Regions from separate parts of the Corynebacterium heidelbergense genome, predicted to be linked through region 3. Evidence: predicted binding sites of a transcription regulator. Region 3 holds the regulator's gene; each other region holds the start of a gene.
The links. Region 3 encodes LexA, which represses DNA repair genes until DNA is damaged. Its sites were predicted from a motif close to CGAACANNTGTTCG; they were not measured.
Positions count from the first base shown of each region.

Region 1 (9,674 bases), 390 kb from region 3:
GAGCCACGTGCGCTGCTAGAGGTGCCGGGTGTTGTGCTGGCGCAGCCGCATGGGGCATTGGGGGTTCTCCCACTGCCCTGTCGTAGTGCTGAGAGGGGTCCGGGGACGCCGACGCGTAACGGGGTTGGGAGCTATACCCCAGCCGGTCATTGCCCTGCTGGCCGTAGGCATCATCGGGACCCAGTCCCTGCCCGGCCACACTCTCGGGGAGATCAAACGCAGCTTGCTCTGAGGTGTGGTCGGCGCCGACCTGCTGGGTTCGTAGTAGCACGGCACGGGTGGCCATCGACTCGTCGTCCCACGACAACCGCTCGCCGAAGTCCGCCTGTTTCAGGGCACGGCGCACGGCAGAATTGACCGGTGCCGGGACGATAAAGCCCGGCAGGTTCTCCTCTCGAATGGTTCGAACGACAGCGCGGCGAAACTCACCCCCGTCGGCAAAGCGGTCGTCCGGCCGCAATGCGCAGGCGGTGGCCACAAGTTCGTCGATCGCCGGTGGAACCCCGTCGATGAGCTCGGAGGGGGCAGGAACCGAGTCCCGCAGGCGGGCCACGGCCGTGAGCTCGTCGGTCTCGCCGTGGAAGGGTGTTTGGCCGGTGATGAGCTCGAAGAGCAGGATGCCGGCGGAATAAACGTCGCTCGCGTGGTTGAGTTCCTCCCCGCGGACTTGTTCGGGGGAGAGGTACGCTGCCGTTCCGATGACCTGAGTGGTTTCCCGCGGCCGGGACCCCCCAGGTTCAGTGGCGCCAGAACCCCCGGAGCCGTCCTCCAGCCCGCGCTGGGCAGTCGTCAATCCGGAGCGGCTCAAGCCCCCTGTGTTCTGCACCCCCGTGGCGATCGCCCGGACCAGGCCGAAGTCGGCGAGCTTGACCTGGTGTTCATCGCTGATCAGCACGTTGTCCGGCTTGATGTCCCGGTGGATCATCCCGGTCCGGTGCGCGACGGACAGCGCGGTCAGCACCTCCGACATCACCGCGAGGGCGGCATGCGGGGGCATCGGTCCGCGTTCCTTCAACAGCTCCCGCAGGGACCCGCCGGGGACCAGCTCCATCACCAGGAAGACCAGCTCGCCGTCGTGACTGCGGTCCACCCCCTGGTCGAAAACGTTCACCAGCGAGGGATGGTTTAACCGGGCTACCGCCCGCGCCTCCCGCTCGAAGCGGATGCGAAAGGTGGGGTCCGCCGCCAGCAGTGGGTCCATGACCTTCACCGCCACCTCACGGTCCAAGCGTTCGTCTACAGCGTGGTAGACCGTGGACATTCCTCCGCTGGCGATGTCCCTGCCCAGGCGGTAGCGATCGTCGAGCAGGCTTCCGGGGCTGAGGTTCTTCACAGCGTGCTCGGCCATCCCTTTCGCTTACTCGTCGGTGGACAACGGTGGGGTTGGGCGGTGGACCGACAAGTGAACGGTAAGAACAACAGGTGCGAACCACCCGCCGGTTCACGGCTAGTCCAGCCGGTTCACAGTGAGTATAGGCGTTGTTCCCCGACGACGGCCCAGGCGTGAGCATAACTATCCGCGAGCCTCCGCTAGGGTGTGATCCGTGAATACACGCAATCCCCACGCCCCCGAACCGCACGAACAGTCGGCGCCCCCGTCCAGCACCGGCTCGCGCTCCCGCACCGCCCCGCGCATCCTGACGCTCGCGGAGCCCACGGCGGGCCTACCGGCGGGGGAGACTGTCATCACCATCGCGGAGGCTGCGGACCGCGCGGGGTTGGTGGCGTCCAAAATCTTCGACGAATTAAACGCCGGGCGCCTGTTGGACATCCGCGTAGATTCCGTGCGCTACATCCCCGAGCGCTTTTTCACCGAGGATGGCGAGATCAACCGGTTTGTCCCGGGCGTGCTGGCGCTGCTCAGCGATGGGGGCTACAGCCATCGGGAGTCCCTGGAGTACCTGTTCACTCCCGATGACTCCTTGCCAGGTCGGCCGGTGGACGCACTGCACGGCCACCTCGCCAGGGAAGTCATGCGGCGGACCCAGGCGATGGCAATCAGCTAGTCGGCGGCGAGCTCAGTTCCGCTCTTGGGCGAGGGAGGGAAGCGGAGAGGCTGGCACCGGCACTCGCTGGAACAGCCACGGGGGACCGGTGGGCGCGCAGGCTCAAGGAGGGTGTCCACAAATCGGTCTCTGCCTCTGGCTTACCGGGCCGGTAACCCAGGCAGGCCCGCGCCATCAACCAGGTGACCACGAGAATGAAGAGCACCCAGGACGGCTCATACAGCCGATTATCCCCTCCGCCATCGAACATCATGCACATCGCCATGGACCCCCAAGCGGTGAAGAACACCATCCACCGGCGAGAGACCCACACCCCCAGCAGAGCAACCAATGGCGCGTAGTACCACGGCAGCACAACCGCATTGAAGATGCAGGTCAACAGGTACGCCAGGGTTGCCCCTTTGAGGGCCTCCCGGGGGGTGCGCCGGAATACCCACCACGCGGCCACCAAGCCCATCCCCAGGGCAGCCGTCGTCGCCGGGCGGACGTAACCGAGGATGAGGTTGAAGGTGATGTCGTCATCGAACTGCGACAGCGGTGGCTGCAGAGTGCTGGCCACGGCGGAGGACAGGGACAGGGGATTGACCACCTTCGTGTTGCCGGCCACCGTCGCCAACCACTGCCAGGACTGACCGCTGGCCAGCGTGATTGCCTCCACGATCGCCAACAGCAGGGCCGTGGAACCCAGCCCCACCCCGAGCAGCGCGACCAAGCGATTGCGGTGCTCCCGGAACAACCCGGAGGGCGCGTTGCCGGCCAATCGAGACACGGTGATCCACACCAGGAAGGGTAGCCCCACCACGGCCGTAGCCTTCAGGGCGGTACCAATTGCGATGAGGGCCACACCTGCGGCAGCACCCCGTAGCGGGCGTAGGCGCACCCCCGCGTACAGGCCCAGCACGACGAGGGCCATCATCGTCACCTCGTTGTGCATTCCCCCCACCAGGTGGAGGATCGACAGCGGATTGGCCACGCCCAGCCACACGGCCACGCTGGGTTTGGTGCCGAACTGCCGGGCGAGCCGCGCCACCCCCCAGGCCAGGGCCGCGAAACTGCCGAGGGAGAGCGCCTTGTACGCCAGCACGCCCAGCGTGACATTGTCCCCCACCACTGTGGTGATCGCCTGCCCCAGCCACAGGTGCAGCGGGCCGTAGGGGGTGGTGGTGTTGCGCCAGTCCGCGCTGACTTCAAACAGCAGCGGCCCTGGGTTGGCGGCGGCCCCGTGCGTGTAGGGGTTGATGTGGTCCCGCGCGAGGGTGCCCTGCATGAGGTAGGAGTAAACGTCCCGGCTCATCAGGGGTCCGGCGAGGGTGAGCGGTGCGGTCCACCCGGCCACCATGCCCAGCGATAATTCCCGCCCGCGGCGCAGGATGTGGCCGCCCACCACGATCCAACTGATCAGAATGGACCCGATCGCTAGCCACATGACCGCGATGAGCAGCCCGGCGGCGTGGCCGAAGGTCAGCGCGCTGAGCCCCAACCATTGCATCACGCCGCCGCGGGCCCGGGTGGCGCCGACGCAGTGGGAGCACAGGGTGAGGACCACGCTGCCGAGGAAGCCGAACCACCACGCGCGCCGCCAGGACATCGCGCGCAGTGCCGCTGTCACTTCACGCCTCCACCGCCGATGCGGCGGGCGGCCAGGGCCCCGGAGAGGATGGTGGTGGGGACGCCCACGCCGGGGGTGGTGCTGGATCCCGCCATGACCAGGTTGTCGATGCCGTAGGCGGGGTAGTTGCGCGGCCGGAAGGGCCCGGTTTGGGTGAACGTGTGGGCCAGTGCGAAGGGGGTGCCGGCGCCGTGGCCCATGCCCAGCCAGGTGGCGGGGGTGTCTACGCGGGCGATGGAGATGTCGCTAGCCAGCCCGGCGAAGCCGCGCTGTTCGAGCAGGCCCAGGATTTCCTCGGTGTAGGGGTCGGTGATGGCATCCCAGTCCAGGGGTGCCTTGGTGAGGTTGGGGGCGGGGGCCAGCACGCTGATGGGTTCGTAGCGCATGCCGCTATCGGTGGTCTGGCGGCGGGCGGGGGCGCTCGCGGCGGGTCGGGTGACCAGCAGAGAGGGATCGGACATCAGCTCGCCGCGCTTGCTGGGGTTCTTGCCGGTGATCTCCCGGAAGGTTTGGTCCCAGGCGTGGCCGAAGCTGATGGTGTGGTGCATACCGCTGTGCCCGTCGGCTTGGGTGGCCTCCTGCTGGCCGACCCAGGCATCGGCCGTGGCGGTGGGGATGGTGCCGTGAATGACGACGGCGGAGGGGGACCAATTCAATTTCGGACGCCGATAGCGGCGCGCGAGCCGGGACAGCCGCCCGGTGCCATCGGCAGCTCCCGGGCGGGAGGCGTTGAGGAGCTTCTCCATCACCGGGAGGTCGGGGGTGGCAATGACAGCATCTGCGGGGATGGTCTCGCCGTCGCTGAGGTTGACGGCGGTGATGTGGTCCCCGTCGAAGGTGAAGGAGGCGACCTCGCGCTCAAGCTGGAAGGACACGCCCACCTTGCGGGCTGCGGCGGCCATTAGTTCCGGGACGTCGCCGATGCCGAAGCGCGGGTAGTAGACGCCCATGGAGGTATCCATGTGGGCGATCACGGCGTACACGGCGAGGGCCTTGCGGGGGGCCACGCCGGCGTAGAGGGCTTGGAAGGACAGCACGCGGGCCAGTTCGTGGTCAATGACCTGTTTTTCGGTTTTGCGCCCGAGGCTGCCGAAGGCCCCGAGGCTGAGGAGGTGGCCAAGGTCGGAGGCTGACGCGGGCGTGGACAGTAGGTCCAGCGGGGAGTCGAAGTCCGCGGCGAGGAAGTTTTCGAAACTGCTGGCAAACAGCTCGGCGGCCCAATCGCGGTGGTGCAGGTAACCCTGTTGGATGCGCTCCACGTCGGCGGCGGAATAGTGGTCAGAGGCGAAGCGGCGGATCTCGCTGAGCATTCGGTCCGAGTTGGAGTACACCCCCAGGACGCGGCCGGATGCGAACTCTGCCCGGTAGGCCGGGGAGAGCTTATGCAGGCCCCAGCCTTCCGGCAGGTCTTCAGCGAGGTCCTGCGGGCGCAGGCCAACGGAGGCGATGGCTGATTCCACGAGGGAGGGCATGGTGAACACCGAGGCGCCGGTATCCGCGGCGTAGCGGCCGTGCCCAGAGGTCAGCCATTCGGTGCGGCAACGCCCGCCGACGGTGCTTTCGGAGTCGATGACGGTGACGTCCCGGCCCGTGGCGCGCACGCGGATGGCGGCGGTGAGTCCCGCCAGTCCCGCGCCGACGATGACGACATGGTTGGTTTTCCCGGGGACAAGTTGGCGTTTCGTCGCCCGAGTCATGGGGATGGAGGGGCGGACAAGGTCGAGGTGGCTTTTGCGGGTACGGGGAGCCATGGTGGTTAAAACCTCCGGTTGGTGAGCCGGGAGGCAAAGCCTACCAACTCGTCGATGATGCTGGAGTGTAGCCAGCTGTTGTGTAGGGCGGTGTTGGCGCTGTCGGTGAGGCCTTGGATTGTGTCTTCGATGTGGTCTTGCGCACCCGTGGCGATGATGACCTTGCGCATCAGCTCCACATCCGCGTCGCTGCTGATGGACCCCAGGGCTTCGTGAACTTCAGTGCGCTGGGCGGCCGTGCCCCGGGCGAGAGCGGAGTTGATCAGGGCGGTTCGCTTGCCCGTGCGCAGGTCATCCCCGCTGGGCTTGCCGGTGACGGCGGGATCCCCGAAGACCCCTAACTGGTCGTCGCGGAGCTGAAAGGCCGTCCCGATCTGCTGTCCAACCTGGCAGAGCAGATCCACGGTGCGCTCGTCGGCGCCGCCCAGGCTAGCCCCGAGGTGGAGCGGGCGGGTCGCGGTGTAGGAGGCGGTCTTGTACTTGACCACCTTTAGGGAATCGGCCACGTCGTCGCTGCCGCGCGCTTCCACTGCGATGTCCAGTTGCTGGCCAACGATGACTTCGGTGCGCATCGCCCGCCAAGCGGGCCGGGCCCGCACCTGGTGCCGGGTGGGCACCCCGGAGTCCGTCAGCATGTCGTCTGCCCACGCGAAGACGAGGTCCCCGGCGAGGAGGGCCTGGCTGATGCCGTAGTGTTCCGGCGAACCGTGCCAGGAGTGATCCCGGTGCTGCTTCTCGAAGACTCGGTGGACAGTGGGGCGCCCACGCCGGAGGTCGGAGGCGTCGATAATGTCGTCGTGGATGAGCGCACACGCCTGAATGAGCTCCAGAGAGCTCACTGCGGCGAGATAGGCCTGTGGGGGAACCCCACCTTCGGTCTCCCCGTCGTGTGGGTGGCCGCCGCCGCCCTCCCAGGCGGCCCTCACTCCGGCCCAGGCGAGGGTGGGGCGGACTCGTTTACCTCCTCCGAGGATGAAGTCCGCGAGGGCATCCAAAGTTGTCTCCAGCAGCGGATCGATGCCGCCGAACTCTTTGCGGCACTGTTCTAAGTAGGCCTGCAGGACCTCTTGGCAGGCGGCGGGCACCTCGCTCAACGGCGTTGACGGCGCCCAGCGGGCGGAAGCGGGGCCGGGATCGGTCCACGGTTGCATAGGAGCGGTAGTGCCTTTCTCAGGCTTCGGGGCCTAGTAGCAGGCAGCACAATGGCTACCGTAGGTGCACATCTTGAGAAACCGGATTGGATCGATGTGCGGGAACGCAGAACTTCAGTCTAGCGGCGATATGGACGGCGGCGGCAGGAGCCGGTGGTCTGGAGGGCACCACACGTCGCGGGCGTTAAGATTCCTGACATGCCGGATTCTCCCCGCCCCGCCCCCCTGCCGTACCGCCAGGTCGCGGTCTCCGACACCCTGCGTTTCAACACCCCCGGGCGGGTACCCTTCTCGGTCGAGTTCATGCCACCCCGGGATGACGAGGCCGAGCTGCGCTTGTTCACGGCGGCGGAGGCCTTTCACGACCTCGGGGTCAGCTTCGTGTCCGTGACCTACGGGGCGGGAGGATCCACCCGGGAGCGCACGTTGCGCGTCGCTCGCCGGCTGGCCACTAAGCCGTTGACCACCCTGGTACACACCACGTTGGTGGAGCACACGGTCCCCGAGCTCATCCACATGGTCCGGGCCTACGCCAGCCTGGGGTTGACCAACCTGTTGGCGCTGCGGGGGGACCCTCCGGGGGATCCCACGGGCCAGTGGGTGCAAACACCGGGTGGCCTGAGGTATGCCAGCGAGTTGATCGAGCTGGTCACCGCCATGCCGGAGGGGCGTTTTTTCGATATCGGCATTGCTAGCTTCCCCGAGGGCCACTACCGGGCCAATGATCTGCAGCAGGACACGGAGATCACCCTCCGCAAACTCCGAGCCGGGGCCCAGTACTCCATCACCCAGATGTTCTTCGACGTCGACCATTATCTGCGCCTGCGAGACAGGTTGGCCGCAGCCGACCCGACGGAGGGGGCTAAGCCCATCATCCCTGGGCTCATGCCCATCACCTCCCTGCGCTCTGTACGCAAGCAGATGGAGCTCGCGGGGGCCCAACTGCCCGCCGACATCGAGCGGGAGCTGCTTTCAGCCGCCGGTGGGGACGAGCGAGCCAATCGCGATCGCATCCGGGAGGTGGGCATTGGTATCACCACGAGGATGGCTGAGCGCCTCATCGCCGAGGGCGCCCCTGACCTGCACTTCATGACGATGAATAACGTGCGGGCGACCCAGGAGGTCCTGCACAACCTCGGGATGGCTCCAGCCTGGGGGGAAGAGTACGGCCACGACATGGTTCGCTAGCTGCGAACTTCGGGGATGTCCGGCCGTTCCCGCCGCAGGATCCCAAAAGGCCTGGGGTCTCCGCCGAAGTGGAAGTCCCGGAGAACATCCCGGAAACCGAACTTGCGGTAGAGCGACCAGGCCCGGTTGCCCTCGTCACGCGCCTCCGGGGTGGACAGCATCACAGCCGGGGTGGACACGGTGCGCAGATGCTGGGCCAACAACTGGGTGCCCACGCCCTGGTTCTGCCACTCCGGTAGGAGGTGCACCTCGGAGAGTTCCGTGTAGCTGCCCATGAACTCCCGGATAGCTTCGGTGCTCCAGCCGATGTTGCGAAGACCCGCATAGACGGAGTTGTACCAGAAGGTGGCGGCGGTGCCGAGGAAGCTGAAGCACACGCCAACGGGGTGGTGGCCGTCAGCATCGGGGTTGGCAGTCTCGCCGTGCGGATGCGCCAGAGCTACGTGACAAGCAAACTGCGGCTCCTGGGCATTCGAACGCCACAAGACCCGGCGGCCCTGGTGGGCGGAACGGGGATACCTCATGGCAGCGAGGTGGATGTCCACGAGCCGGTCCAGGTGGCGCAGGAACTGGTCGGGGTTCAGGCGAACCACGTCCACCCGCAGGGCAGCGGGGGGCACGGTGGGCTGGCTGAACATGCGGTCCATGGTGCCACGGTTGTCCACGCAAAGGTGCAGCTTTAGGGTAAAGGTTGGTCGCATCGAACATATGTTCTATAAAACCGGTATCATGGCATGGCGATGTCCCGCAGCGGCGTTAGCGTGAGCAGCACCAAAGACAGGGACTCCGGAGCGCCGGTGACCAGGACTGGAAAGGTGGGCCGAACAATGGCGACACAGCAGCGGAGAGGGTGGCAGACTCGCCCCGATGCGCGGGCCTTCGTGGCTGCTGCCGAAGATCAGTTGGAACTCGCTCGCACTGCGGCGACGGCGGAGGTGGCCATCGTGTACGCCTATCGGGCAGCCCTGCGGGCCGCCGGTTCTCTCATCGAATCGGAGCGAAAGGGGCGCAAGCGCCTGCCGGCCGGGTCTGCGTGGTCCCGGTTGCGTCGGGTGTCCCCGGAGCGTGCGGATCGGGCGGCGAACTTTGAGGCTCATGCGCGCTATGTGAATCGGGTGGACATGGGGTTGGAGCGGGAGGTTCCGAGCTCTGTTATGGACGCCGTCTACCGCGACGCCAGCGCACTGATCGAGGAGGCGCGCCTAGCCGCCGGCTTGCAGCCGCAGACCTTGGGGGCAGCCGGGTAGGGGAGAATCTGCCGTAGTGGTCTGGGCAATCGGATCTAAGGAACACGCCGGAGCGACTACGATGGGGTTGTAAGCGCAGGCGCAGGCAACCAGTTCCGGGCAGGTCCGCTTGAGGAACTAAAAACCCGCCCGTGGCGTTGACACCGTGAGAGTGTGAAAGCGTCAGCAACGAAAACTGGTGGATTGGGCTATCACTAGCTCGATCGAACCAACTTGATCGGCCGGATTTTGCTCGGCGCGCCGTGCCGTTCGCACACCGTGTCAACCGTGAACAAGACCGTCCAGAGTGGAGGACAACCGTGGCTTTATCTGAGAAGGAACAGCGCATGCTCGCGGAGATCGAGCAAGCGCTGGCTGCGGAGGACCCGCGCTTCGCCCAGCGTGCGGCGAAGGCCGGGTCGCACTCCGGCTTTTCCTTCAACATTCGCTGTGTCGCACTGCTTCTCCTTGGGCTCGTCACGCTTATCGGGGGCATCGCGTTGGCCCAGCACTCCCTGTGGTTCGTGGCCCTCAGCATTCTGGGGTTCCTTATCATGTTCGCCGGGGGCATGTTGGGCTTCCGGGGCACTCAACCCTCCCCGAAGGTGGGAAGCGCCCCCCAGCGTGGCAAGTCCCGCCCGGGTCGGGCCCGTGTTCCCAATGGCAACCTAGGGGACCGGATGGAGAACAACTTCCGGAAGCGATTTGAGCGCTAGCTAGAGGCACACACAAGGCCCTTTCCC
Region 1 covers NZ_CP063191.1:885,401-895,074, forward strand. Annotated here, with positions in the region: partial or broken gene CHEID_RS03925 (protein kinase domain-containing protein) at 335-1,348, opposite strand; gene CHEID_RS03930 (Rv2175c family DNA-binding protein) at 1,635-2,006, shown strand; gene CHEID_RS03935 (alpha-(1->6)-mannopyranosyltransferase A) at 1,999-3,615, opposite strand; gene crtI (phytoene desaturase family protein) at 3,612-5,366, opposite strand; gene CHEID_RS03945 (polyprenyl synthetase family protein) at 5,372-6,517, opposite strand; gene CHEID_RS03950 (methylenetetrahydrofolate reductase) at 6,716-7,705, shown strand; gene CHEID_RS03955 (GNAT family N-acetyltransferase) at 7,702-8,343, opposite strand; gene CHEID_RS03960 (SAV_6107 family HEPN domain-containing protein) at 8,533-8,952, shown strand; gene CHEID_RS03965 (DUF3040 domain-containing protein) at 9,252-9,647, shown strand.
Region 1: the regulator LexA is predicted to act here: its motif matches at 8,407-8,420, upstream of CHEID_RS03960 (SAV_6107 family HEPN domain-containing protein).

Region 2 (9,674 bases), 120 kb from region 3:
CGCTGCCCGCGCCCTCGAGCCGAACCTGGGCACCGCCATCGCCGGGGCCGTGCGCATCCCCGGGGACCACCAGGTGGACCCCCGTCGGCTCGGCTCGGCTCTGCTGGCGCAGGTTCTGCAGGCCGGCGGGCAGGTTCGCCGCACCCGCGTTAAGGCCATCGAGGCAGAAAACGGGCCCATCCTTCGCCTCGCCGAGGGTGAGGACCTGCGCGTCGATCACGTCCTCGTGGCCAATGGGCTTAACGCCCCGGAGCTGGTGGACCTACCGATCCGCGCCGTCCACGGAGACGTCATCCGCATGATGATGCCCGCCCATCGGGATCACCTCATCACGTCCACCGTCCGGGCTATGGTCCAGGGGCGCCCGGTGTACCTCGTTCCCCGCGCCGATGGCTCCCTCGTACTGGGCGCCACCTCCAGGGAGGATGACCTCACCGGAGTATCCGCCGAGGGCGTGTTCCAACTACTCCACGATGCCCACCGCATCCTGCCGAGCGTGTGGGAGTGCGAGATCACCGAACTCACAGCCCGCGCACGCCCCGCGTCCGGGGACGACGTGCCCATCATCGACCGTGTCGCCGATCACATCAGCGTGGCCGCGGGATTTTCCCGGCACGGAATCCTGTTGGCACCCATAGGAGCTCGACTGGCCGCGGACGTGGTGCTAGGGGAGGGCGGTAACGGCCCGCTGGCGCAGTCCGTTCGGCTGAGACGCTTCACCCATTCTCCGCTCGAACACTCAACCAGGAAGTGAGCAACCACAGCATGTGCACCCTCAACGGTGAGGACTACACCCCGGCGGCCGGGGAGACCATCGCGGACCTCGTGGACAAGCTCGGCCACAGCGGGGGCCCCGGCATTGCTGTTAGCCAGGACCGCAGCGTGGTCCCCCGCAGCAAGTGGGGCGAAACGCCCGTGGCCGGCGAGATCGACATCGTCACCGCCGTCCAAGGAGGTTGAATTCGTGACGCCCACAACCGAAGCGCCATCCCAAACCGACGCCCTGCGCATCGGGGATCGCAGCTACTCTTCCCGGCTCATCATGGGCACCGGGGGTGCGACTACCTTCGGCACCCTCGAAAAGGCCCTCGTGGCCTCCGGCACCCAGCTGACCACCGTGGCTATGCGCCGATACTCCCCCTCCCAGAGCGGCAACCTCTTCGAGCTCCTGCAGCGCCTGGGCATCGAGGCACTGCCCAACACCGCCGGCTGCTATACCGCCGCAGATGCAGTCCTCACCGCCGAGCTAGCCCGGGAAGCCCTGGACACGAACATGGTGAAGTTGGAGGTGATCGCCGACGAGGAAACCCTGCTGCCCAACCCCGTGGAGCTGCTGGACGCCGCCGAAATCCTCGTGGCCAAGGGCTTCCAGGTCCTCGCCTACACCAACGACGATCCGGCCGTGGCCCTCCGGTTGGAGGAGGTCGGCTGTGTCGCTGTCATGCCCGCGGGTTCCCCGATCGGCACCGGGCTGGGCATCCTCAACCCCCACAACATTGAGCTCATTAACTCCCGAGCCCACGTCCCCGTCATCCTCGATGCGGGCATCGGGACTGCCTCGGACGCCGCCCTGGCCATGGAGCTGGGCTGCGACGGGGCCCTCCTGGCCACGGCCGTGACCCGCGCCCAGGACCCGGAGGCGATGGCCACCGCCATGCGCCACGCGGTCGCGGCCGGGTCCCTGGCCCGCCGCGCCGGCCGCATCCCCCGGCGCACCCTCGCCCAGGCCAGCTCCCCCAACGCGGGGCTCATCACGGGGGCCCGGGAGGAAGACAGCCTGTGATCCCCGAGCTGATCCCCGAGCTCACCGCCGCCGACCGCGCCCGCTATGCCCGCCACCTCAGCCTGATCGGTTTCGGCGAATCCGCCCAGCGTCGCCTCAAGGGGGCCCGGGTGCTGGTCATCGGGGCCGGCGGGCTCGGCTCGCCCGTCCTGCTGTACCTCGCGGCGGCGGGGGTGGGCACCATTACCGTGCTGGACGCCGACCTCGTTGAGGCCTCCAACCTGCAGCGCCAGGTCATCCACGCCGAATCCGCGGAGGGGATGAACAAGGCTAGTTCGGCGGCCCAGGCAGCACTCCGGCTCAACTCCCTCATCGACGTCACGGCCCTCCCGGAGCTGCTAACCCCGGACAACGCCGTGCGCCTGTTCAGCCAACACGACCTCGTTGTGGACGGCTCTGACAACTTCGCCACCCGCTACCTATCCAGCGATGCCAGCGAAATCACCCACACCCCCCTCGTGTGGGCGACGATCAGCCAGTTCCAGGGGCAGATGTCCGTGTTCCACCCGCCGGAGGGGCCCAGCCTGCGCGACCTGTTCCCGGAAATCCCCGACCCGGATTCCGTGCCCTCCTGCGCCGTCGGGGGAGTGCTGGGGGCCCTACCCGGAATGATCGGCGCCGCCATGGCCATCGAGGCCATCAAGGTTCTCACCGGCGTGGGGGACCCGACGATCGGCCGACTGGTCCTCTTCGATGTGTTGGACATGCGCACCCGGGAGGTGGCCTTTTCCCGCGATCCGGGGCGCGCTCCGGTCCGTGAGCTGGGCTCGGATACCCTCGCGGCCTGTGCCAGCAGCTTGCCCGTTCCGCAGGTGTCCGCCCAACAATTGCGGACCGAGCTGCAGGCGGGGGAGCCGTCCCGCCGACCGCTGCTCATCGATGTGCGCGAAGCCCACGAACGCGAGGCGGAGGGCTCCATCCCGGGGGCCCGGCACATTCCCCTGGATCGTCTGCTCAGCGCGGGGTGGGGTGGCGTCCCCAAGCATAAAGAGGACGGGGACGTGGTGGTCTACTGCCATGCGGGCGGGCGATCCGCCACTGCCGTGCGCGCCCTGGCACCGCAGGCCCCCGAAGGCACCCGCCTGCGCAGCCTGGCCGGTGGGATGCTCGCCTGGAACCTGCAGCAGCACAGCTAGGATGGGCCGCATGCGTGTTGTCTGCCCCGGGTCCTTCGACCCCGTCACCAACGGCCACCTGGACATCTTCACCCGCGCCGCCCACGACTGGGAGCACGTCACCGTCCTGGTGACCTACAACCCCAACAAGAACGGCTTGTTCAGCGCCGAGGAGAGGGTGGAGCTCATCGAGCGGGCCCTCGGGGGCCTACCGGAAGACCGGCGACCCACGAACATCACCGTGGATACCTGGGATCGGCTGCTGGTGGATTACTTCCGCGAGCACCAGATCGGCGCGATCGTCAAGGGCTTGCGCACCTCCCTGGACTACGAGTACGAGCTGCCCATGGCCCAGATGAATCAGCACCTGTCCGGGGTGGATACTTACTTCCTGCTCACCGACCCGAAGTACGGCTACGTCTCCTCCACGTTGTGCAAGGAGGTCGCGAAGTACGGCGGGGATGTCACCGGCCTGTTGCCCGATGCGGTTGTGGAAGCGGTAGCGGCGAAGTTCGGTTGATGTCCTACTTGTGGACGCAAATAACCCTTTTGTTCACGAACTCCTCCATGCCCAGTTCACCGAGCTCCCGGCCATAGCCGCTGGACTTGACCCCGCCGAAGGGGGTCTCCTCGGTCATGGGCACCTCCCCGTTGATACCCACCATCCCGGCCTGCAGGTGCTCCCCAAATGCTTCGGCACGGCCGGGTTGATCAGCGAAGACGCTGGCGCCCAGGCCGTAGGGGGTGTTGTTGGCCAGCCGCAGGGCCTCGGCGTCGTCCGCCGCGCGGAAGATCGTGACCACCGGGCCGAAGAACTCCTCGTAGTAGACCTCTGAGCCCACTGGCACATCCGTGAGGACGGCGGGGGAGACGTAGAACCCGGAGGCCCAGGGCCCGTCCAGCCGCTGCCCGCCGGTGTGCACGGTGGCCCCGGCGGCGACCGCGGCCTCGATCTGCGCCACGATCTTCTCCGCCGCCCCCGCAGAACTCATCGGCCCGAAGAAGCGCTGGCCCACACCATCGGTGATCTCCGCCGGGGGTCGGGGCTGCAGTTGGGAAACCACGCGCACGGCCTCGGCGACGAAGTCCTCGTAGATATCCGCGTGGACGATGATGCGCTTGTTCGAATTGCAGGCCTGCCCGGTGTTTTCCAGCCGGGTCTGTACCGCAGCTGCCACGGCGGCGGGAATGTCCTGGGCGGAGAGCACCACATAGGGATCGGAACCGCCCAGCTCCAGCACAACGTTCTTCAGCGCCGCCCCGGCCTGCGCGGCCACCGCGGCGACGGCGCGTTCTGAACCGGTGAGGGAGATCCCCCGGACCCGCGGATCCTCGATGAGCAGGTGGGAGACCTGATCGTGGGTGGCGCGGAGGTTGGTGTACACCCCCGTCGGAACGCCCGCGGCAGCCATAATGTCCGCGATGGCGGCGGCGGATTCTGGCACGGATACCTGCACGGACTGCCGCGTCAATCGGATTCCTTCCAGGGGGTGGTGGCTCCCACCGGCGGGGCAGACGTGCGAGAGGCGGCCAGCGGGCGGGACCCACAGCCCCTGACTGTGGAGATCCACGCGGCGGCGCCAGAGCTGGTCGCGGCGGAGCGGCCCGTTATCCTGGCCGGTGGGGGCGTGGTCCGCTCGGGTGCGCAGGAGGAGCTGCGCCGCGTGGCGGAACAGCTCGACGCGCCGGTGGTGACGACCATCGGAGGCAAGGCCGCGCTGCCATGGGATCACGAACTCTCCGCCCGCTGCTGGATCGAAGACATTGCCACCACGGAGTTCCTGGAAAGTGCGGACGTTCTGCTCATCGTGGGAAGTGGCGTGGGGGAACTGTCCAGCAACTATCACACCTTCCGGCCCGCGGGCCGAGTGCTGCAGATCGAGGCGGACCTCGGCAAAATCGGCGCGAACCACCCGTGCCGGGGCATCCACGGGGATGCGCGCCTGGCCTTGGCCGGGATCGCGGATGAGTTGGCGGCACTGGGCGCCCATTCCACCCCAGAGCGCCGCGAGAGTGCCCGCAGCGCCATCCGGGAGTTGCTGGCCACATTGGAACAGCGACTAGACGGCCAGGATCTCGCGACGGAGCGGGCGCTACTGGCAGGATTGCGTGCCGCGGTGCCCCCGGAGACCCCGGTCTTCTGGGACATGACGTTGCTGGCCTACTGGGCTTGGTCGGCGTGGGACGCCAGCGCGAGCGACTTTCACTCCGGCCAGGGTGCCGGCGGGCTCGGTTATGGCCTGCCCGCCGCCATCGGCGCGGCTTTCGCCGGGGCCGGCCCGACCTTGGCGGTCAGCGGGGATGGCGGTGCCCTCTACGGCATCGCGGAATTGGCCACCCTCGCCCAGGAGTCTCTGCCGGTGACGTGGTTCATTGTCGATGACGGGGGCTACGGGATTCTGCGCGAGTACATGGAGGGGGAGTTCGGTGCAGCCACGGCCACGGAGTTGGCGCGGCCCGATTTCGTGGCACTCGCGGAGGCCTTCGGGGTGGCTGCGGAGAAGACGACCGTCGCCGACGCCCCCGAGGCCGTGCGCCGAGCCCTGGAATCCGGCCAGCCCCGCGTGGTGGTGCTGCCTGCGGTGCTGCGCATGTTCGAGCCGACGCACTTGCACCGACGCTGACGAGAACGCAGCCCTGAACTAGGACCGAAACACACAACCGAAGGGAACCCGCCCACCATGGACAACCTGGATTACCGCCTACCGCAGCGCCGACGCCTGACCACCGGGCCCACCCAGCCGGGTCCGAAGGGCAAAGAGCTGCAGGCCCGGTTAGAAGCGAGTGTCCCCCGCTCCGTCACTCCACTGTGGCCGCGGTACATCGCTGAGGCGGACGGCGGTGTGTTGGTGGATGTGGACGGCAACTCGCTCATCGATCTCGGTTCTGGCATCGCGGTGACCACCGTGGGCGCCGCCAATCCCGCGGTGGTGGACGCGGTGGGGCAGGCGGTGGCGAAGTTCACCCACACTTGCTTCATGGTGTCCCCCTACGAGTCCTACATCGAGGTGGCCGAGAGGTTGGGGGAGTTGACTCCCGGGGACTTCGAAAAGCGCACGGCCCTGTTCAATTCCGGGGCTGAGGCCGTGGAGAACGCGGTAAAGATCGCCCGCAGCTACACGGGCCGCAATGGCGTGGCGGTGCTGGATTGCGCCTATCACGGGCGGACCAATCTCACCATGGCCATGACGGCAAAGAACATGCCGTATAAATCCGGTTTCGGTCCGTTTGCTTCCGAGGTGTACCGCGTTCCTACCTCCTATCCGCTGCGCGACGGCTTGAGTGGACCTGCGGCGGCCAAGCGCACCATCTCGGTGTTGGAGCAGCAGATCGGAGCGGGCAATCTGGCCTGCCTGGTGGTGGAACCGGTCCAGGGCGAGGGTGGATTCGTCGTCCCCGCCCCCGGATACTTACGGGAGTTGGCGCGGTGGTGCCGGGAGCGCGGAGTTGTCTTCGTTGCCGATGAGATTCAATCGGGGCTGTGTCGGACGGGTGCCTGGTTTGCCTGCGAGCAGGAGGGGGTTGAGCCGGACCTCGTCACCATCGCCAAGGGCGTGGCCGGGGGCCTGCCGCTGTCTGCGGTGACGGGCCGGGCGGAGATCATGGATGCACCTCATCCGGGCGGCCTCGGCGGCACCTATGGCGGTAATCCTGTGGCCTGCGCGGCTGCGCTGGCAGCGTTGACGGAGATGGAGCGCCTACACCTCAGCTCTCGGGCCCGGGAGATCGAGGCGATTGTGCGCGAGGTTCTGGGCCCGCTGGTATCCGTCGCAGGTGCTGGGGAAAGAGGGCAGGAAGGAAGAAGGGAGGGGCGCGGTGGCGTGGCCGAGTTGCGCGGTCGGGGTGGGATGATGGCTCTTGAATTTGCGGACGCCAACTCCGCCCCCAGCGCAGAGCTGACCTCCGCCGTGGCTCGACGGTGCCGGGACGCCGGGGTGCTGGTGCTCACCTGCGGCATGGACGGCAACGTCGTGCGACTACTGCCGCCGTTGGTGATCGGGGAGGAACTCCTCCGCGAGGGGCTCGGCGTGCTGGCGGACGCGATCCGCGCAGAGGTGAGCGCCGGTTAGCGTTGAGCCTCGGTTAGCAGCGGGGGTGCCTCACCCCCCCCAGTTGGGGGTGGAGAAACCAGTGCTCGACGGTGAATGTTCGAACAGGTGTTCGGTTATTGGCGTCCAGAAATGGGTATTTCGGATGTGGGGAAGGGGGGATGTCCCGGGCGTGGTTTATACGTGGATGTGTGCCTGAATTGATCGGGTCACGCAGCAAAGACTTGGGGAACAAGAAGGGGGAGAGGGGCCCACTATGACTGCCCAGCCACCACAGGAACCACGGGAACCACAGCAGGGACCACCACGGGAACCACAGCAAGAACCGCCGCCGGAATCGGCCGAACAGTCGGCCTGCTGGCGCGTATGCGATACCGACGATGATCTGAGCGGCCACGCCGTCGCGATCAACCGCCATCACCTCCGCATCGCAGAGGCCTGCGCACCCCAAGGCGAGGAGGTCATCACTGACGTGACCACCCGTATTGCGGCGCGCCTGGGGATTTCCCACAGCGCCGCTCTGATGTACTGCGACATCGGGACGATGCTGGCGGCCTACCCCAAGACCGGAGCGATGTTGGAGAGCGGGGCTTTCAGCTTGGCTCACCTGAACACCATCGCCGGGGACCTCGTTGCCGTGTCCCCCGGGCTTCGAGCAGAGGTGGACCCCGCCGTGGTCCGGGCGCTGCGCCCGACCATTGCAGACCAGGCGGTGCCGGGGCCCCGCACCATCCACCGCCGCCTGCAGCGCCTGCTGGCCCAGTACGACCCGCCCGCGCGGCCGACGGACAGCGACGAACTCCCCCCAGAGCCGCCCAAGACGCAGCTCGAGATCGACTCGCGCAACGCGGATTACACGACTTTTCACCTCACGCTCGGCAAGATGGATGCCCTCGAGCTCACCCGGGCTATCGACTCGGCTGCCGCAACCCAGGAGTGCTCGCGGGCGCAGGCCCTCCTAGCGCTCGTGCGCGGGGAGGCGAGCGCGGATGTCACGCTGAACCTCTACGCCAACGCCGCCGATCTGAGCAGCATCACCGGCGCTGGAACGCGGCTGGAACCCGCCGCCGCTGTACGTTGGCTCTCCCGGGTCACCCACCTGCGCTTCCCCGGTGCGGACAGCACCAAGGGTTACACCCCCACCCCCGGCATCCGCGCAGCCGTGATGGGGCGGGATGGCACCTGCCGTTTCCCCGGATGCGGCGTGGAAGCCGAGGATTGCCAGTTGGACCACATCGCCCGCTACAACCACGAGAATTCCCGCGAAGGGGGGGCCACCAACACCGCCAACCTGCACTGCCTGTGCAGCACCCACCACCGGGTCAAGACGGCCGGGCAGTGGGACGTCAGCATGGGCGCGGACGGGTGCCAGCGCTGGACCAGCGTGGGGGACGGCCACAGCGTGACCACCGAACCCAACGGCGTCCTGCGGCGCCTCACCTTCGCCCAGCGAGCCTCCCGGCGGACGAAGGTGATCAACGAGCGCAACACCCTTCTGGATGCCTACCGCCAGCACCTCCGCAGCGCATCCGCCGCGCCCAACCGCCAAGACACGGGAGAGGAGCCGCCCTTCTGACCTCCGACCGGCGCCGACGCGCGTGTCACAGCGACCCCGGAAACCGCAGCAATGGAATAGTGGGCCACATGTACAAAACTTTCCAGGGTATGGACGACCTCCAGAACATGGTGGAGCAGGCCTACGGCGTGCCCATGACCTCCAACTGCATGGTTCCCCGCCGGGAAGTGCTCGACATTCTCGACGAGATGCGCAACGCCATCCCCATCGAGATGGACGACGCCCAAGATGTGCTGGACCACCGATCCAGCATCATCTCCGATGCCCAGGAACGCGCCGACTCTCTTATTGCGGACGCCGAAGCCGAGCGCGACCAAATACTCGCCAGCGCCAAGGCCCAGGCCGACTCCATGGTCCAGGACGCCGAGGACCGCGCTGCCTCCACCGTCGCCCAGGCCGAAAACGAGGCCGATCGACTGATCAACGATGCCCGCGACGAGTACGACCACGTCACCTCCCGCGCGGCCGCCGAGGCAGACCGCCTGGTCACTAGCGGTAACGAGTCCTACCAACGATCGGTGGACGAAGGCATCGCCGAACAGCAGCGCCTGGTCTCCAACTCCGAGGTGGTCCGCAACGCAGAGGCCGAGGCGCAGCGCATCGTGCAGTCCGCCCACGCCGACTCCGACCGGCTGCGCACCGAGTGCGATCGCTACGTGGACTCGACGCTCGCCGAGTTCGAGGAATCCCTCACCAACACCCTGCGCACCGTCGGCCGGGACCGCGCCGCCCTGCGCAAGGGTGCCGGGGTATCCGGTTACCGCTCCCACGGGGAGCCGGGTAGAAATTAGGGGTATGTCTAACCCCTTCATCCTCGACGTTCGCCCAGTGCTGCGCGGAACCACCGGCAGCCCGGAGGCGGTCACCCTCACCGGGCCCGCACCCCACGACCTCGGCGGGGAACTGTTGGCGATACACAAGGACGCACCCGTCCGCGTGGAGGCCACCCTCACCAACCTGGGGGGAGCCATCATGGTCGACGCCGACATCCACGGCACCGCGACCGGAAGCTGCGCCCGCTGCCTCAACCCGCTGAACCCCGACCTGGACTTCAGCATCCAGGAAGTGTTCGCCCTTAACGAGGACACGGTCCAAGGGGACGAGGCGCACAGTGAAGAGGAAGTCGTCGCCACCGTCGACGAGGAGGACCG
Region 2 covers NZ_CP063191.1:1,397,073-1,406,746, reverse strand. Annotated here, with positions in the region: gene thiO (glycine oxidase ThiO) at 1-754, shown strand, start outside; gene thiS (sulfur carrier protein ThiS) at 751-960, shown strand; gene CHEID_RS06205 (thiazole synthase) at 965-1,783, shown strand; gene CHEID_RS06200 (ThiF family adenylyltransferase) at 1,780-2,919, shown strand; gene coaD (pantetheine-phosphate adenylyltransferase) at 2,930-3,418, shown strand; gene CHEID_RS06190 (aldehyde dehydrogenase family protein) at 3,423-4,370, opposite strand; gene CHEID_RS06185 (thiamine pyrophosphate-dependent enzyme) at 4,389-5,522, shown strand; gene gabT (4-aminobutyrate--2-oxoglutarate transaminase) at 5,580-6,968, shown strand; gene CHEID_RS06175 (HNH endonuclease signature motif containing protein) at 7,204-8,523, shown strand; gene CHEID_RS06170 (SPFH domain-containing protein) at 8,592-9,314, shown strand; gene CHEID_RS06165 (YceD family protein) at 9,319-9,674, shown strand, end outside.
Region 2: the regulator LexA is predicted to act here: its motif matches at 7,049-7,062, upstream of CHEID_RS06175 (HNH endonuclease signature motif containing protein).

Region 3 (9,674 bases):
ACGAACTCAGCAGGCAAGAGCTCCGAGGGCCGGGGGACCCCGGCAACGGCGGGGACCTCCCCGGCCGCGAAGCCGGACCGCCTCGCGCCATACCGCAAGGACCTGCGCGCCGCCGAGCGGGAGGCTGCGAAAGTAGTGGACTACCGCTATCAGCTACCGCTGATGACAACGGGGACTATGGCAGTTCTGCTGTACTTCTTCCTGCCCCATGCGGGAGCGGTCATGGGTTACGACGTCCTCTTTCACTCCGCCAAGGCGGGTGCGGCCCACACCACCTACCCCGAATACGCCTACGCCACCCTCGCGCTCATTGGGGGCCTGCTGCTCACGGTCGGCACAATCGTGTCCAAGTCCTGGCTGGTGGCTTGGGTGAACTGGGCAGTCGGCGGGATCGGCTGGTGGTACAGCATCCTGGCTATTTGGATGCGTCAATCCCGGCCGGTGACGGACACCGGGGTGGGGCCCAGCTTCGGGCTGATCGTCGGATGCGTGGGGATGACGTTGGTCTTCGGCGGGTTGACGTGGCTGCTGTTCACCAAGAATCACCTGCAGCGGGCGCTGGCCGCTGCGAGGCGGGAGGAGGCGAGCAACAACGCCGAAGCGCAGGCCCGCCAGCAGGTCCTGCGCACGGGCATTGCCCCCCGGCCCGCCGAGGAGATCGTCGATGACCGCCGCGCCCGCGCTCGGGCGAGGCGGCAGCGCAAGCAGGAGGGTTAACTTCCCCGGGGCCGGGGGAGGGGCCGGGGAGCTTAGCTCTCCGTAGCCGAGGCCGCAGTCCGCGCCCACTCCTGCCACTGCTCGGCCTGCTGGCGCAACTGCTCGGCCTTGGCGGTCTTGCCGTTCGCGGCGGCGGCCTCCGCCTCGGCGGCCAATCGATCCGCGCGGCCCTGGAACTGGGCCACCCGGGCCTGGAGCTCGGGGTCGGTTCGCCGCCATTCTCTATCCTCCAGGGCGGCGACCTTGTCCTCCAAGGTGCGGATGTCCTTCTCGAAGCGGGAGATGTCCCGGCGGGGGACGTAGCCCACTTCCTCCCACTTATCTTGCAGCTCCCGGAGGGCCGCTTTCGCGGACGCTAGGGAGGTGGCGTCCGAAATGAGCGGGGAATATTCATTCAACAATGCCTGCTTGGCCTCGGCATTGTGCTGGTACTGCTCGTCCTTTTTGGCCTCGGCGGCCTTGCGGGCTCCGAAGAAAACGTCCTGGGCTGCCCGGAAACGGTCCCACAGCTTGTCATCGGCGGCGCGACCGGCGCGACCCGCGGCTTTCCACTCGTCCATGAGCCCCCGGAATGCCTTGGACGTCTCCACCCAGTCCGTGGAATCCTGCAGCTCCTCCGCACGGGCGATAATCTCCTCCTTCGCGCGCTTGACGCTGGAGCGGTTACGGTCCAACTCCGCGAAGTGGGCACCACGGCGGCGGTGGAAGCTCTCGCGGGCGGTGGAGAAACGCTCCCACAGGGCATCGTCGGTGGATTTGTCCACGCCCCGGATCGTGCGCCATTCCTCGAACATCTCGCGTAGCCGGTCGCCGGAGGCCTTCCAGTTGGTGGACTCCGCGGCGATGGTTTCTGCTTCCGTGGCCAACTGTTCCTTGCGGGCCAGGGATTGCTCCCGCTCCTGCTGGCGCCGTTGCTCCAACTGCTCTTTAGTGTCCACGCTGGCCTGCTCGATGGCGGCTAGCTGCCGGTCGAGGGCCACGAGATCGCCCACGACAGCTGCGGTGTCCAGGCCGGCGCGTAGGGCGGTGGCGTCCGACCCAATGCGCTGGGCCTCCTCCGGGTGCGATTTCAAGCGGGCCTGCAGCAGCGCTACCTCCGTGGCTAGGTCCTGGTAGCGGCTCGCATAGTGGGCGAGGCCCTCCTTCGGGCTGCCCGCCTGCCACTGGCCGACCTGGCGCTCCCCATTGGCGGTGCGGACCCACACGGTGCCATCCTCGTCCACCCGGCCGAAGGTGGCGGCATCGGACTGCGCTGGGGTGGGCACCGGGGCGGGCGTAGGCGTTGCGGCAGCAGGGGACCCGGGAGTGGTCGCGGGGCCGGGGAGGGGATGGGGCTTGGGAGTCGGCTTCGGCGAGGGGCCAGACGGGGCGGAGCCGGGGGCAGGGGAATCAGGAGTCGCGGGATGCTGCGTCATGGTTACTCCTTAGCGATGAGCACGCGGTGGGCGCACGGGACGGACACGATCCGGGGACATATGGGAGGGGTTTGAGCGGTAACGATCAAGGGTAGAAGGTGCAAAAGTGAATTATGACACACGTTACCCCTTGAGTTCCGGGGCAAGCAGGGGTGCGGGCAGGTGTGGACAGGCGCGGGCGGTGTTCCCGCCCCCACATCCGCACCCGTACCGTTCGGTCGCCGAGAGCGCCGCTACCGTAGAGCCTTGTGACCCCGACCGACACCCACACCGGCCCGCCGCCACCCGACGCGGCGCCGCTGCCCACCCCCATCGTCATCGTGGGCCCCACGGGTTCGGGGAAGTCGGAGGCCGCCCTGGCCGTGGCGGAACAACTCGGCGGGGAGGTGGTCAACGCGGATTCCATGCAGATGTACCGGGGCATGGATATCGGCACAGCGAAGCTTCCCCCCGCCCAGCGCAGGTGCATTCCCCACCACCTGTTGGATGTCCTGGATGTCACCGAGACGGCGAGCGTGGCCCGCTACCGGAAACAAGCCGGTCAGGTCGTGGACGCCCTACGCAGGGACGGGACCATCCCCGTCATCGTGGGCGGGTCCATGATGTACATCCAGGGCCTGATCGACGACTGGCAATTCCCGCCCACGGATCCGGAGGTCCGGCAACGCTGGATGGTCGAGCAGGACCGCGTTGGGGTGGAGACCCTACACGATCACCTGGCCGCGGTGGATCCCCAGGCCGCTGCCGTCATTGAACGCCGGGATCCCCGCCGAATCGTCCGCGCCCTGGAGGTCATCGAACTGACCGGTAAACCCTTCAGCGCCACCCAGCCGGACAGGAATCGCCCGCCGCGGTGGAACGCCCGGATTATCGGCCTGCAGGCCCCCGCCACCTGGCTATCCCCCCGCCTGGAGGCGCGCGTGCAGCGCATGTTCGACTCGGGCCTGCTTACGGAAACTCGGGGCCTCGTCGAGCGGGGGCTGGTGGAGCAAAGCACCGCTGGCCGGGCCATCGGCTATTCCCAGGCCCTGGCGGCCATCGCCGGAACGATGACTGTCGACGAAGCTCAGGAGTCCACGGTGGTCGGCACCCGGCGCTATGCGCGGCGCCAGCGTAGCTGGTTTCGGCGCGATCCGCGCATCCGGTGGGTAGAGGCTGGGGACCCAGCGGCCGTGGCTGCGGTGGTGCAGTTGGCCGCGGAGGCGCAGGCGAGCGGGGTATAAAGTGGGGCACCTGATGAACGATTCCCGCGACATCTCCCCAGCCGTCGGCACACAGAGCGGCCCGCCCACGTCGAAGCGCCCGGCCCTGCCCTTCATCAAGGCCCACGGCACCCGCAACGATTTCGTGGTTCTGGTGGATCCCGAGGCCGAGCTGGAATGCCCCCCGCAGTTGGTGCGGGCCATGTGCGATCGGCGCGCCGGGGTGGGGGCCGATGGCCTCATCCGGGTAGCCCGGGCAGGGGCCTTGGAGCGCGCGGGCGTGATCCCGCAGCGACCCACCGGATGTGGGAAGGCGACGTGGTTCATGGATTATCGCAACGCCGACGGTTCCGTAGCCCAAATGTGCGGCAATGGGGTGCGGGTGTTCGCCCACGTCCTCGTTGCGGAGGGGCTCATTCCCGCTGCCGAGGGGGTAGAGCCCTTCTCCGTGGGCACCCGCGCCGGGGCCAAGCGGGTGGTCCTCCACCGTGCCGACGCCCGGGACGCGGTAGTCAGCGTGGACATGGGGGCTCCGCACCTCCTCGGGCCCGCCACGGCCCGGTGGAATGGCCAGCAGTTGCGGGGACTCGGCGTGGATATGGGTAACCCGCACCTGGCTGTAGTCCTGGAGGATCACGACGCCCATTCCCTGGCGCAACTGCCCGTGCCGTTGCCCGTGGAGGGGGATCCGGAGGTCTTCCCGGAGGGCCTGAACCTGGAGTTGCTGACCCCGCTGGCCGGCGGCCGGGCGCATATGCGGGTGCATGAGCGCGGGGTTGGGGAGACCGAGTCTTGCGGGACGGGCACCGTCGCCGCGGCTGTGGCAGCGCTTGCCCACCGGGGGCGCCGGGTGGGGAATGTCGCTGTCTCCGTGCCCGGCGGAGAAGTCCAGGTGAGCGTGACCGAGGATGGTTCCACGCTCACCGGCCCATCTCAGATTGTCTTCCGGGGTTCTTTTCCTCTTTTGGACGCCAACTCCGTGACCTAGCGCCCAGAAACGACAGCGCACGGGGGTGAAGCCGAGCTGGCTAAAGCGCTCTGGTGGCCGCCGGTTAGGAGCAGCCGTCGCACCCGCAGCTACCCGATCCACACCCCCCGGCGCCGCCGCAGGTCGCGGGCGCGGAGAGGGAGACGGCGAATTGCACGGTGCCCTCAACGACGGCGCCCTCGACTACGGTGGTGCCCAGCTCTGCCGGGTCCGCGATGTCGTGGGGGAGGAGCAGGGTGAAGGGAAAGGGCTGTTGCACCTCCGCGATCGTGAAGCTCTGCCCCGTGAGCTCGTTTCGCCCGGGCCGCACGGAGGCGAGGGGCACCCGGATCTGAGCCCCGGCGTGCGGGGCCGTGCTTCCGGCGGATAGATCCCGGTACCCCGTGGACACCACGGAGGGCTCCTGGGACCCGGCGCCGTCGGCGTGAAGCCGGACATCCGTGGCGATGGCGGAAAGAGCTATCGGTTGGTAGTTGAGGGTACCGACGTCCGAAAATAGTGGCCCCTGATCTACCGTGGCCGTGACCGTACCGAGGACAGGGGCCGATTGGCCGCTGGTGTGCAGCTCGGTGGTGTCCGCGACGATGTCCACCACGCCGATGATGTCCGTGACCATGGAGATGTGGCCGGTGGTGGGGGCTCCCGTGCGGAAGCTGGCGAAGCAACCGTAGGGTTCGGCGGCGAGGATGACGAGGCGGCTGCCGCTGGCATCGTCGTAGCACAGGAGTTGGCCGTCGCCAACCTCCCCCAGCACCCCCAGGCGGCCGGAGGCATACGCGGCCTCCAGGGCATCCTGCCACCGGGGGAAGTTCAGTCCGATGCTGTTGAGCTCCGCAATCATGACAGCCATGCTAGCCCTGCCAAACCCCCACCGGTTACGCCGGTTCCGGTCGCACCGGTGTAGAAAAGAACACAATGACACAGCAAGAATGGCCCGGTGAGCCGGGATGGTCCGAAGAGGACCCGACAGTAGGCGAGCTGGACCTCGAGGCCCGCACCAGCTTGCGCCGCCTCTCCCGGGGGGTCAGCGACTACACCGACGAGCAGGCGGAAGGCTACGACGTTGAGTACCGCAAGCTCCGCCTGGAGCGGGTGGTGCTGGTGGGGGTGTGGACCCAGGGCAGCCTGGCCCAGATCGAGGCCAGCCTCGAGGAGCTTCGAGCCCTGGCGGATACCGCCGGTTCGGAGGTCGTGGATGTGTTGTACCAGCGACGGGACAAGCCCGACTCGGGAACCTATATCGGCCGGGGGAAGGTGGAGGAGCTGCGGGCCGTCGTGCGGGAAACGGGCGCGGATACGGTGATCTGCGACGGCGAACTGAGTCCGGGGCAGATGATCGCGCTGGAGAAGGCCCTGGACGTCAAGGTGATCGACCGCACCATGCTCATCCTCGATATCTTCGCCCAGCACGCCAAGTCGAAGGAGGGCAAGGCCCAGGTGGCGCTGGCCCAGATGGAGTACCTCATTACGCGGGTGCGTGGATGGGGCGGTGCCTTGTCCCGTCAAGCCGGTGGGCGGGCCGGATCCAACGGCGGCGTGGGGCTGCGCGGACCGGGTGAGACGAAGATCGAGGCTGACCGCCGACGCCTGCGGGCGGACATGGCCCGGTTGCGCAAGGAGATCTCGGGGATGAAGACGTCCCGGGATGTGCAGCGGGAGCGCCGGGATAGTGCGGCGCTCGCTCAGGTAGCTATCGCGGGGTACACGAACGCGGGGAAGTCTTCGCTGATCAACGCGTTGACCGGGGCGGGGGTGTTGGTGGAGGATGCCCTGTTCGCGACCCTGGACCCGACCACCCGGCGGGCCAAGTTGCGCGATGGCCGGGCCGTGGTGTTCACCGACACGGTTGGGTTTGTCCGCCACCTCCCCACGCAGCTTGTGGAATCTTTCCGCTCCACGTTGGAGGAGGTGCTGGCAGCCGATGTGGTCCTCCACGTTGTGGATGGGTCGGATCCCTTCCCGCTGGAGCAGATCGCGGCCGTGAACTCCGTTATCGGGGACATTGTCGCGGAGACCGGGCGCCCGGCCCCGCCGGAGATCCTCGTGGTGAACAAGGTGGATGCGGCGGACCCGATTGTTCTGGCCGAGTTGCGGCATCGCTTGGATGACGTTGTCTTTGTCTCCGCGCGCACGGGGGAGGGCATCGCGGAATTGGAGGCCCGGCTGGAGCTGTTCCTCAATTCGCTGGACCAACACGTTCGGTTGTTGATCCCCTTCACCCGGGGCGACCTTATCTCGCGTCTCCACGAGGTGGGGACGGTAACTCACGAAGAGTACGGGGCTACGGGAACGGTTGTGGACGTGCGCCTGCCCGCAGTGGTTGCCGCTGAGCTGGCGGATTTTCGCGCGGAGGGCCTGGGGGCCTAGATCGCAGGGCGAGCTTCTGCGCCGGGCCGGGGGGCGGGGCTAGATCTTGCGCAGAACGGCCGCAACCTTGCCCAAGATTTGGGCTTCGTCCCCGGGGATGGGCTCGAAAAGATCATTGTGGGGGAGCAGCCACACGCCCTCGGCGTTGCGATGGAACTCCTTAACGGTGGCATCTCCGTCGATCATTGCTGCGACGAAGTCCCCTTGTTCTGCGACAGATTGCGATCGCACGACGACCCAGTCCCCGTTGAAAATACCGGCGTCCTGCATCGATTCGCCGACCACCTGGAGCAAGAAGAGCTCGCCCTGGCCCACCAATTCCGTGGGCAGGGGAAAGTGGGCTTCCACGTTCTGCTCGGCGAGGATTGGATTGCCCGCGGCGATTTGCCCGACCACCGGGACGTAGGTTGCTGGGGGTAGGAGGGCCGCGGAGTCCTCTTCGGCTGCCGGAGCCGGGCGGGGTTGACGTCCCGGCTTCTTCCGGGAAGTGACGTCGTACTCACTGCCGTCGAAAGAACGCACGTCCACGGCCCGGGGCTTCTTGTCCTCGCGGCGCAGGTAACCCGCCTTCTCGAGGGAGTTGAGGTGATGCGAGACGGAGGACGTGGATTGCAGGCCCACGGCGTTGGCGATCTCGCGGATGCTCGGGGGATAACCCCGAAGCGCGCGGGAATCCTGGATGACCTCCAGGATGCGGCGCTGCCGGTCGGTCAGCGGGGCCCGCTTGGGGGAGCGGGAACTGGATTTGCCTGCAGGCCTGGGGGTGGCCTTCTCGGCCCCCTTGTCGGAGCCTTTCGCGCTGGTCTTGGCCGTGCTGCTCTTCCCCTTCGAGCTACGCCGCCCACGCAGCGGCTCTACCGTGCCGTCCCCTGGTGTGGAGCTTTCCCGTGGTGCCATCGTTTTCTCCTTCTCGTCCCCGCAACAGCGATGGTGTGACGCCTCCGGCGCCTGGCTGTTATCACGCTACACGATGAGCTGGACGATTCGTGACACATACGTTCGAAAAGTTTCGGGGTTTGTATGGACAGGCTCGAACACGCGTGCTAACTTTCCAGGCATGGACAAGTTCGAACGGGTGTACGATAAAACGCTCTGTTCGATGTTCTCTACACAGGGAATGTCCCGCCCGTGCGCTCTACTAGTGGAACCCGTGGCCGCCAGGTAGTGCCAGGGGAGGAATATCTCCTCAGCCGCCGGTGGTTCCCGGGGATAGCTCCTCGTCCCCAGTTAGCCATCTCCAACCGCGAAAGGATACTTCCGCGCCGTGACTATTCTCAGCTTCCCAGATATCCGTCATGCTGATCGTCGCCCCGCAGTCGGCGCTAAACAGCCTGTTGTGCTCACCTCTCGCTGTCTGGAGGCGGGGAACCGGGGCACTGCGCGCGTCCGCCCCGCGGCGGTGCGCCCGGCTTTGTCCCCGGCGAAGGTGCACCGCGGCCATCACGTCCAGAAGCTCATCTCCCTAGGGGTCGTCGAGTCTGTAGTTGACGGTCAGAGCGCCCGGGGCACACGTACGGAAACCGCCGCCGCTCCGGGTCGCACACCCCGGACTCGAAAGCCGGATTGGGCGGATCGCGGTGAACTCGCCGGTTCGAACACCGCAGGAGGCGGTCTGGCCCTATCCCGCGGACCGCGAACCCGGGGGCGGAGCCAGGTATCCACAAGCGGCTGTTCGAATGTGCAGCGTGCCCGGGCCGACCGTACGGCTCGGGACGGTGCCGCGCGGGCCCACGGAGGCACGCCCGTTCGGCGGTGGGGACAATTTCTCCGGACCGCTCGCCGGGTAGCCGAGTCCCCGGGTGGTCTGACCCTATCCGTGGGGTCCATCATCCTCACCGCGGGAATGAGCCCACTCGTCTTCCTGTGACCAGATACCTTCCGCCTACCAGGTGCCTTCTTCCCCTGACTGGCAACCCGCCGTGCGTGAAAAGGGAACAAGGTGAAAAAGGGGACAAGGTCATGGGGCGAGCGGGGGCTGGGTGGCTAAGCTAGGCGGCGTGCTGTGCCCTTCCTGCCGCTCCGAACAGTCTCGCGTTGTGGACTCCCGCACCGTCGACGGCGGTGTCGCTATCCGCCGCCGACGTGAGTGCACGCAATGCCGGACGCGTTTCACCACCCTGGAACGCTCCGTTCTTCTGGTCACCAAGCGCAACGGAGTCTCGGAGGAATTCAGCCGGGACAAAGTCATCCGGGGCGTGTCGCGAGCCTGCCAAGGCCGAGAAGTTTCCGAGGATGCCCTCAAACGACTGGCCCACGAAGTCGAGCAGAGCATCCGAGCCACCCACGGATCGCAGGTACCCGCCCACGACATTGGGCTGGCCATATTAGACCCTCTCCGCCGCCTGGACGAAGTCGCCTACCTGCGATTCGCCAGCGTGTACAAGTCCTTTACCTCAGCAGAAGACTTCGAGGAGGAGATCGCGACCCTGCGGGCCCACACGGTGCTGGCCGCGACCGAGATGCACGACCCGCCGCGAACAGAGCCACCGGAGGGACGTGCGGGAGGGGGAAGCCTAGTGGAATTACCCCAGCGAGCCGACTGACATGGGCGGTTCGGGAAACGGGTCCGGGCGGTTCCACAAGGGCTGGCCATGCGCCTAGCGGATCTTCTCCAATGCCTTCCGGATCCGCGCCACGGATACCGAACGGGTCGTGCCAAGGTTCTGGGCGAACAGGCTCACACGCAGCTCCTCAATCATCCACCGCACCTCCTTGAGCTGGGGCGAATGAGCCCGCGCAGACGGTAGCCGATCGACAGTCGCCCGGTAGTACTCGAAAGCCTGGCGCACCTGTTCCTCCAGGTCCTCATCGCGGTCAGGCTGCGCTTCGAGGTCCTCCAACCGCTGCTTGACGGCCGCAACATACCGCGGCACATGCTTCAGGTGCCCCACGCCATGCCTCGCCACCGCGTGTTGAGGCAGATAAAACCCGAGCTGCTGCTGAATGTCCTTGATGATCGGCCCAGACCATTCCCGCAACTCCGCG
Region 3 covers NZ_CP063191.1:1,272,268-1,281,941, reverse strand. Annotated here, with positions in the region: gene CHEID_RS05670 (Rv2732c family membrane protein) at 1-717, shown strand, start outside; gene CHEID_RS05665 (DUF349 domain-containing protein) at 750-2,132, opposite strand; gene miaA (tRNA (adenosine(37)-N6)-dimethylallyltransferase MiaA) at 2,381-3,355, shown strand; gene dapF (diaminopimelate epimerase) at 3,369-4,322, shown strand; gene CHEID_RS05650 (hypothetical protein) at 4,387-5,163, opposite strand; gene hflX (GTPase HflX) at 5,238-6,689, shown strand; gene lexA (transcriptional repressor LexA) at 6,729-7,586, opposite strand; gene CHEID_RS05635 (hypothetical protein) at 7,954-8,556, shown strand; gene nrdR (transcriptional regulator NrdR) at 8,687-9,232, shown strand; gene hrpA (ATP-dependent RNA helicase HrpA) at 9,287-9,674, opposite strand, start outside.